2 regions of the Actinoallomurus acaciae genome follow, and region 2 is predicted to be linked to the other one. Evidence: riboswitches for the same ligand, from Rfam matches in the RefSeq annotation. Region 2 holds a riboswitch; the other holds the start of a gene.
What was found. Region 2 has a riboswitch for cobalamin ahead of ACFFNX_RS12120 (ABC transporter substrate-binding protein). Riboswitches for the same ligand answer to the same signal wherever they lie in the genome.

Region 1 (4,191 bases), on a different contig from region 2:
GCGCAGCGGGAGCGTCTCGCGCAGAGCGGGTTCGTCGACCTGGATGACCGCGGTGCCGGCGGCCTCCAGGTCGGCGACCTCGTCGCGGAGGGCGAGGGCGACCTGGCGGGCGGTGTCGGCGAGCGGCTGGTCGTCGCGGACGAAGGACCAGGCGAGCATGGTGACGGGGCCGGTGAGCATGCCCTTGACCGGGCGTTCGGTGAGCGACTGGGCGTACCGGGTCCAGCGGACGGTCATCGGCGCGGGCCGGGAGATGTCGCCGGCGAGGATCGGCGGCCGTACGTAGCGGGTGCCGTAGGACTGGACCCACCCGTGCTGGGTGGCCAGGTAGCCGGTGAGCTGTTCGGCGAAGTACTGCACCATGTCGTTGCGCTCGGGTTCGCCGTGCACGAGGACGTCGAGGCCGGCCTTCTCCTGGAAGGAGATGACCTCCCGGATCTCCGCCTCGATGCGCTCCTCGTACGCGCCGGTGTCGATGCGTCCGGCGCGCAGGTCGGCGCGGGCGCCGCGCAGCTCGCCGGTCTGGGGGAACGACCCGATGGTGGTCGTGGGCAGCGGCGGCAGCCCGAGCCGGGCGTGCTGCGCCGCGGCGCGTTCGCCGTACGGCTGGGAGCGCCGGATGTCATCGTCGGTGACGGCCGCCGCCCGGGCGCGCACGGAGGCGTCGCGGGTGAAGGAGGACGAGGCGCGGGCGGCCAGGTGGGCGCGGTTGGTGGCGAGTTCGTCGGCGATGGCCTCCGTGCCACGGGACAGCCCGCGGGCGAGTGTGGCGATCTCCGCGGTCTTCTGGTCGGCGAAGGCGAGCCAGTCGCGGATCCGCGGGTCGATGCCGTGCTCGACGCTCGCGTCGAGGGGGACGTGCAGCAGCGAGCACGACGCGGCGACGTCGACCCGGTCGGCCAGGCCGAGGAGCGTGCCCAGCGTGGACAGGGACCTGGCCAGGTCGTTGATCCAGATGTTCCGGCCGTCGACGACGCCCGCGACCAGACGCTTGCCGAGCAGGCCGCCGGTGGCGGCGATGCCGTCGAGGTTGGCGGCGGCCGGACCGGTGAAGTCGAGCGCGAGCCCCTCGACCGGTGTCCCGGCGAGGACCGGCAGCGCCTCGCCGAGCCGGTCGAAGTAGGAGGCCACCAGCAGCTTCGGCCGGTCGGAGCGGCCTCCGAGCTCGCGGTAGGCGCGAGCGACGGCGTCCAGCTCCGCGGGCGTACGGTCCTGTACGAGCGCAGGCTCGTCGAGCTGCGCCCACGTGGCCCCGGCGGCGTGCAGGTCGGCCAGCACCTCGGCGTAGACCGGCAGCAGGCGATCCAGCAGCGTCAGCGGCTCGAAGTCGGCGGCGACGCCCGGAGCGGGCTTGGCCAGCAACAGGTACGTGACCGGCCCGACCAGCACCGGACGTACGGCGAGGCCGAGCGCGCGGGCCTCGGCCAGCTCGGCGACCTGCTTGGCCGAATCCGCGCGGAAGACCGTCTCCGGGCCCAGCTCGGGGACGAGGTAGTGGTAGTTGGTGTCGAACCACTTGGTCATCTCCAGCGGCGCCACCTCCTGGGTGCCGCGGGCCATCGCGAAGTAGCCGTCCAGGGCGTCGGCCTCGAACGCGGCCCGGTGCCGCTCGGGGATGGCGCCGACCATGACGCTGGTGTCGAGCATGTGGTCGTAGTAGGAGAAGTCGCCGGTGGGGACCTCGTCGATGCCGGCCGCCGCGAGCCGTCGCCAGGTGGCCTGGCGCAGTCCGGCGGCGATCTCGCTCAGGGCGTCGGCGCTGACGTCGCCCTTCCAGTAGCCCTCGATGGCCCGCTTCAGCTCCCGGTCGGGACCTTGGCGGGGATAGCCGTACACGGTGGCGGACGTGGTGGTCACAGAACTCTCCTTCGCGAGCACCTCTGCGGATGAACCCGGTGCGGGGCGGGAGGGGAGACCGATCACACCAGGGTGGTCAGCCGGTGCCGCCTGGTATGTCCGCCGACCCGCCCTCGAGGTCACCGAGCTCTCCGTACGCGCGGATCGCGTACGGGCAGTGGCAGGTCTTCGGACTCGCGGACACGCCTGCCGGGGCAGGCACCTACTGGCCGTCGCTTCCCGGACCCGTACGTCGGGCCCAGTGCGTGATGACGGCGGTCGTTTCCGCTCACCGCTGCGGGGCAGTCCCGGACTCACACCGGGTTCCCTCTTACGACGCGTCTGCCTGGCGGGCAGGGCGAACCAGCTGCGTGCCAAAGCCTAAGCGCTCATCCGACGGGGGACAACGCGGTGAGACCGGCCCCGGGCGCCGCTACGATTACGGCGTCTCCTCACAGGAGGCTGGAGTCTGCTACTTGCGTCCCGTCGACACCCGGGGCAGTTCAACAGGATGGACCAGCGTGGACATCGGTACCCGGGAAGAAGTCGCTCCGAAGCCGGTGCCCGGGGGCGTCCAGCCCAAGAAGCTGCTCCTGCGCGCGCTCGCGGGAGAGCGGACCGAGCGGCCGCCGATATGGCTGATGCGGCAGGCGGGACGATACCTGCCCGAGTATCACCGGGTCCGTGAGGCCGCCGGGGGCATGGTGGGGCTCTGCAACTCGCCCGAGCACGCCGTCGAGGTCACCCTGCAGCCGATCCGCCGCTTCGCGCTCGACGCCGCCATTCTCTTCGCAGATCTTCCGCAGGTCGCCGCCGCGCTGGGCCAGACCCTGGACTACCGGGCCGGCGACGGGCCGGTTCTGACGCCCCCGGTCCGCTCGACGGCGGACATGGCCGACTTCCTGAGTGTCTCCCGCCTCCACGAGGAACTGGCCCCGGTCTATGAGACGGTCAGGCGGCTGACCCGCGTTCTGCCGGCCGAGACGACCCTGATCGGCTATGCCGGCGCACCGTGGACCATCGCCACCTACATGGTCGAAGGGCGCGGCGGCGGCCCGTCGGAGCACTCCGTCGTCAAGCAGTGGGCGCTGAGCGACCCCGATGGATTCCAGCCGCTGATCGATCTGCTCACGACCGCTGTCATCCAGTTCCTCGGCCGCCAGATCGAGGCGGGCGCGGAAGCGGTCCAGCTGTTCGACACCTGGGCCGGGATCCTTCCGGACGCCTTCTTCGAACGCTGGTGCGTCGATCCGGTCGCCACCATCATCGCGGCGCTGAAGACGCAGTACCCGGACGTTCCCGTCATCGCCTTCCCCCGGGGCGCCGGGCTCGCCTACGACGGCTTCGCCGAGGCGACCGGCGCGGACTGCGTCGGCCTGGACGCCACGGTTCCCCTCGACTGGGCCGCGCGGAAGCTACAGCGCGGCCTGGGCCGCTGCGTGCAGGGCAACCTCGATCCGCGGTTCCTGGTCGCCGGCGGCCCCGCGCTCCACGCCGAGACCGAGCGCATCCTGCGCGCCCTGAGCGGAGGGCCGTTCGTGTTCAACCTGGGACACGGCATCGTCAAGACCACGCCTCCGGAGCATGTCACCGCCCTGGCCGAGCAGGTGCGCGCCTGGAGAGGGACAAGCTGAGCGGGTGGAGTCCTCACGGGGTCTCGGGCCTGACATCTGTGGCGGGGCCGTCGAGGACGGGATAGGGCACCTGGCCGCGGCGGTCCGGGTCGATGGCCAGGCGTCCGCCCGCTGGAGGGCGGGCCCGCTGGGCGCAGTCCCGGCGTTCGCAGATCCGGCAGCCGAGGCCGATGGGAGTGGCGGCCCGCGGGTCGTCCAGGGCGATGCCCTCGGCGTACACGAGCCGCTGGGCGTGCCGGAGTTCGCAGCCGAGGGCGACGGCGAAGTCCGCACGCGGCGCGCGGTGGCCGAAGCCGCCGCGGGTGACGGTGCGGGCGATCCAGAAGTACCGCTTGCCGTCCGGCATCTCGGCGACCTGGGTGAGGATCCGTCCGGGTGCGGAGAACGCCTCGTAGACGGTCCACAGGGGGCAGGTGCCGCCGAGCCGGGAGAAGTGGAAGTCGGTGGCGGACTGCCGTTTGGAGATGTTGCCCGCCCGGTCCACCCGTAGGAACGAGAACGGCACGCCACGCCTGCCGGGGCGCTGGAGCGTGCTGAGCCGGTGGCACACCGTCTCGAAGCCGACGCCGAAGCGCGCCTGGAGCAGCTCCACGTCATAGCGCAGTTCCTCGGCGGCGGAGTGGAAGGCCGTGTACGGCATGAGCAGGGCACCGGCGAAGTAGGAGGCCAGGCCGATCCGGGCGAGGGCCACCGACTCCGGCGCCGCCGGCTCCATTTCCGC
Region 2 (4,191 bases):
GTCGGGGGCAGGAAGAGAACGCGCATGTCGGTACGGCCGTAGGCGCGATGCTGATGCTGAAAGCCGCCGGGCGTCCAGGCGGCGCGGTTGGAGGGCGCGACCCACGTGCCCTCGGAGGTCGTGACGGACAGGATGCCGGTCGCCGGGTAGGCGAGGTGGCCGCGTTCGTGCTGATGGGACGGGCTGTACTGCCCGTGTTCCAGCACCAGCGTTCCGCTCGAGTGCACGTCGTCGGGTTGGCGAGATTCCAGCATAAGTCGGCAGATTACCGGTGGAACGCCGCCCGGGCACGGGACGAGACTGGCGAGCGTGATCGCTTCTCCCCGGGCCGGGGCCCCCGATCGCCGGGTGATGGTGCCGGCCGTCCCGCGGCTCCAGCCCGTCCCTCGCCCGCCCGGCGGGCTTGGGGAGAACATGACGCCGCCGCGCACATGAACCGCCACGGCTGACCGCTGGACGCGATCCACGACCAGGACAGGTAGCGGAGGCGACGACGTCCCAGCACGCGTCGGCGGCCACCGCCCGTACGGACAAGGGTGTGAGTTGGACAAGCTGACGGAGACCAGACCGGTGCCGCGATCGACCGCCGGCCATCCGTACGACGGCCCGCTCCGGTGGCGGCTGAGCAGGCGGGGCGGGTTCTGGCTGGTCGTCTTCCTCGTCTTCACCGGTCTGCTGGGGAGCTACTCACTGACCCCGCTGTATCCGATCTACCAGGAGCGCTGGCACTTCTCCGACGTGATGCTCTCGGTCGCGTTCGCCTGCTACTCGCTGGGCACGATCGTCTCCCTGCTCGTCGCCGGCTCGCTGTCCGACCGCATCGGCCGCCGTAAGGCGTTCGTGCCCGCGCTCCTCGGCGTCGCCGCCTCGATGCTCGTACTGGCCTTCGCCGTCGACCTGCCCATGCTGTTGACCGGGCGGGCGCTGCAGGGCGTCTTCACCGGCATCATCAACGGCACGGCCGGCGCGGCGCTGATGGACCTGCAGCCGCGAGGAGACCGCCGCGTCGCCGCGCTCGCCAACTCGACCAGCATCGCCGTGGGCTCGGCGTTCGGGCCCCTGATCGCCGGCCTGCTCGTCGCCCACGCACCGTCGCCGACGCTGACCCCGTACCTTCTCGTCCTGCTGTTGCTGGCGATCGGCCTGCTCGGCGTGACCGTGATGCCCGAAACCGTCCCGCCCGAGGCCCGCATCGCCACGGGCCGCAGGCGCCTGCGCGCCCCCGACGACCGCGCCGGGTTCGCCGTGGCCTGCCTGGGCGCGCTGGCCTGTAACGCGAGCATGAGCCTCTACGCCGAGTTCGGCACCCCGCTGGCCGCCCAGGCACATCTGCACGGCCGCTCGATGGGCGGCCTCGTCGTCTTCGTCATGTTCGCCGCCATCGGCATCGTCCAGCTCCTGCTGCGCCGCGTCCAGCCGCTGCCCGCCCTGGTGTCCGGCACCCTCGTCGTCACCCTCGGCTGGGCCGGGATCACTCTCGCGCTCATCGTCCACCAGCCCGCCCTGTTCCTGAGTGCCACCGTCATCGCCGGCGCCGGCGCCGGACTGGCGCTGATGGGCGGGACCGCCGCCGTCAACCACCTCGCCGCTCCCGAACGCCGCGCCGAAGCCGTCTCGTTCTACCTCGTGGTCATGTTCTGTGCCCTCGCCGGACCCGGCATCGGCGGCGGCGCGCTGACCCAGGCCATCCACCTCACCGGTGCGGCCACCGTCATGCTCGTCACCACCGCCGTCATCGCCCTCGCCACCTTCGTCGGCGCCCGTCGCCCGCGGATCGCCGCGACGTTGTGAGACGCCGGCGGCCGGGTCCCGGGCGCCGCTGCTCGACGGATCAGCCGAGGAGTACGCAGTCGGCGCAGTTGGGCGCCGGCTTGCGGTAGTAGAGGCAGCAGCTGTTGCGGCGGAAGGACGGGGCGGCGAGGTGCAACGGGGTCGCGCCGCCCGGAGCGGGTGACCAGGCGAGGTCGCGCAGGTCGAGGAGCAGGTCGTACAGGAGGTACACCCCGATGAGCGGCGACCAGATCCGCGCGGTGAGCCCCTGGAACATGATCGAGGCGGCGACGCGTGCCTCGGTCAGGCGCAGCCGCAGGGCGGTCCCCTCGATCCGGTCCGCCAGCGCCGTGTCGTCGCCGTGCAGATCGGCGAAGGGGTGGGCGCTCTGCGGCGGACGGCCGGTGGTCACCGTGAAGAAACGGCCCAGCGAGGCCAGTTCCGCCAGGAGGGGCGTCGGCGAACTCTGGGAAGAAAGTGGCATGTCGTACGATATGCCCTGGATGCCAGGAAGCCGGTGTGATTCCGGCACGGTCGCGCCACTGTGACCGGGGAGTGAACCTCACGCATGGCCACGGCCGCGAGGCGGGAAGGCCGAGGGGAGCGCTGATCCGGGAGTCAGGAGACTGGCCCGTCTTCGTCAGTCCGTCTCCGGCCCGGTTCCGGTGAGAGGATCACAACTCCATCATGCGCATTCGTGTGCTGTCCGGCCCGCTCATGGCGTGCCTGCTGCTCGCCGCCGGTTGCGGCGGGGGCGGCGGCGGGACCTCCGCGACCCCGTCCACCGCCCAGCAGGGCTTCCCCTACACCGTGCACAACTGCGGGGTCACCACGACCTACCGCAGGCCGCCCGCCAGGGCGGTGACGATGAACCAGCACACCACCGAGATCATGCTGGCGCTCGGCCTGCGCGAATCCATGGTCGGCACCGCCTACATGGACGACGCGATCCTGCCCGAGTACGCGAGCGCCTACGGCTCGGTCAAGGTGCTCGCCGAGCATTACCCGTCCCAGGAGGTCCTGCTGTCGGCCGAGCCCGACTTCGTCTACGGCGGGTTCTCCAGCGCCTTCGACCAGTCCAAGGGCCTCGGCCGCGACGCCCTGGCCAAGGACGGCATCAACACCTACCTCAACGTCGAGAACTGCGCCGCGGGACCGGTGACCACGGCCACCGACGACGAGGAGATCACCACGATCGGCCGGATCTTCGGCGTCCCCGCGAGGGCGAAGGCGCTGACCGCCCGCATGGACGCGACGGTCGCCGCGGTGAGAGCCAGGCTCGCCGGGGTGAGGCCGGTCAAGGTGTCCGTCTACGACAGCGGCACCCGGTCCGCCTTCACGGCGGGCGGCGCGGGCATCGGCAACAACATGATCGAACAGGCCGGAGGCGTCAACGTCTTCGCCGATCTGAACAAGTCGTTCGGCGACGTCTCCTTCGAGCAGGTCGCCCAGCGCGCCCCCGACGTCATCGTCATCTACGACTACGGCGACACCACGCTGGCCTCCAAGAAGGCGTTCCTGCTGTCGAACCCGGCGCTCAAGGACGTCCCGGCCGTCAAGAACAAGCGTCTCGTGGTGCTGCCGCTGACCTCGACCGTCCTGGGCGTCAGGGTGCCCGCGGCGATCCAGACCCTGGCGCAGGGGCTCCATCCCGAAGCGTTCCGGTGACGGGCCGCTACCCGCCGGTCCTGGCCGGTCTGATCGTCCTGGTCCTGGCCGTGGCGACGCTGGGGATCGCCGTCGGTCCGGTCTCCATCCCGCCCGGCCAGGTGTGGGCGATCCTGCTGCACCGCGTCGACCCGGGTCTGGCCGGGGTGAACTGGCCGCCGGTCAGGGACACGATCGTCGTCGACGTACGGCTGCCGCGGGTGCTGCTCGGCGGGGTGGTGGGAGCCGGTCTGGCCGTCTGCGGCATGGCGTTGCAGGCGCTGGTGCGCAACCCGCTGGCCGATCCCGCGCTGCTCGGGGTGTCCTCGGGAGCGACGGTCGGGGCGGTGCTCGTGGTCGTCTGCGGGGTGACGGCCCTCGGGCAGTACTCCCTGTCGGGTGCGGCCTTTCTCGGCGGGCTCGTCGCGCTCGTCGCGGTCTACTCACTGGCCAGGTCGGGTGGCCGGATGACGACCGTACGGCTGATCCTCGCCGGGGTCGCCACCGCCCAGGTCCTCAGCGCCGTCGCCGGCTTCCTCATCGTGACCTCCGACCGGCCGGAGAAGGCCGACGCCGCGCTGCGCTGGATGATGGGAGGGCTCGGCGGCACCGGCTGGAGCACGCTGTGGCTGCCCGCCGCCGCCGTGGCTCTCGGCACGGTCGCGCTGGTGGGAACGGCCAGGTCGCTCAACCTGCTGCTGGCGGGTGAGGAGGCGGCGTCGGCGATGGGGCTGGAGGTCCATCGCTTCCGCAGCGCCCTGTTCGTGCTCTGCG

Region 1: another riboswitch for cobalamin. It lies ahead of metE (5-methyltetrahydropteroyltriglutamate--homocysteine S-methyltransferase); the one in region 2 lies ahead of ACFFNX_RS12120 (ABC transporter substrate-binding protein).

The regions. Positions count from the first base shown of each region.
Region 1 covers NZ_JBHLZP010000146.1:4,851-9,041, reverse strand. Annotated here, with positions in the region: gene metE (5-methyltetrahydropteroyltriglutamate--homocysteine S-methyltransferase) at 1-1,857, opposite strand, end outside; cobalamin riboswitch at 2,000-2,220, opposite strand; gene hemE (uroporphyrinogen decarboxylase) at 2,358-3,470, shown strand; gene ACFFNX_RS20480 (short-chain fatty acyl-CoA regulator family protein) at 3,484-4,191, opposite strand, start outside.
Region 2 covers NZ_JBHLZP010000067.1:2,289-6,479, forward strand. Annotated here, with positions in the region: gene ACFFNX_RS12105 (AraC family transcriptional regulator) at 1-254, opposite strand, end outside; gene ACFFNX_RS12110 (MFS transporter) at 571-1,791, shown strand; gene ACFFNX_RS12115 ((2Fe-2S)-binding protein) at 1,832-2,254, opposite strand; cobalamin riboswitch at 2,232-2,419, shown strand; gene ACFFNX_RS12120 (ABC transporter substrate-binding protein) at 2,458-3,438, shown strand; gene ACFFNX_RS12125 (FecCD family ABC transporter permease) at 3,435-4,191, shown strand, end outside.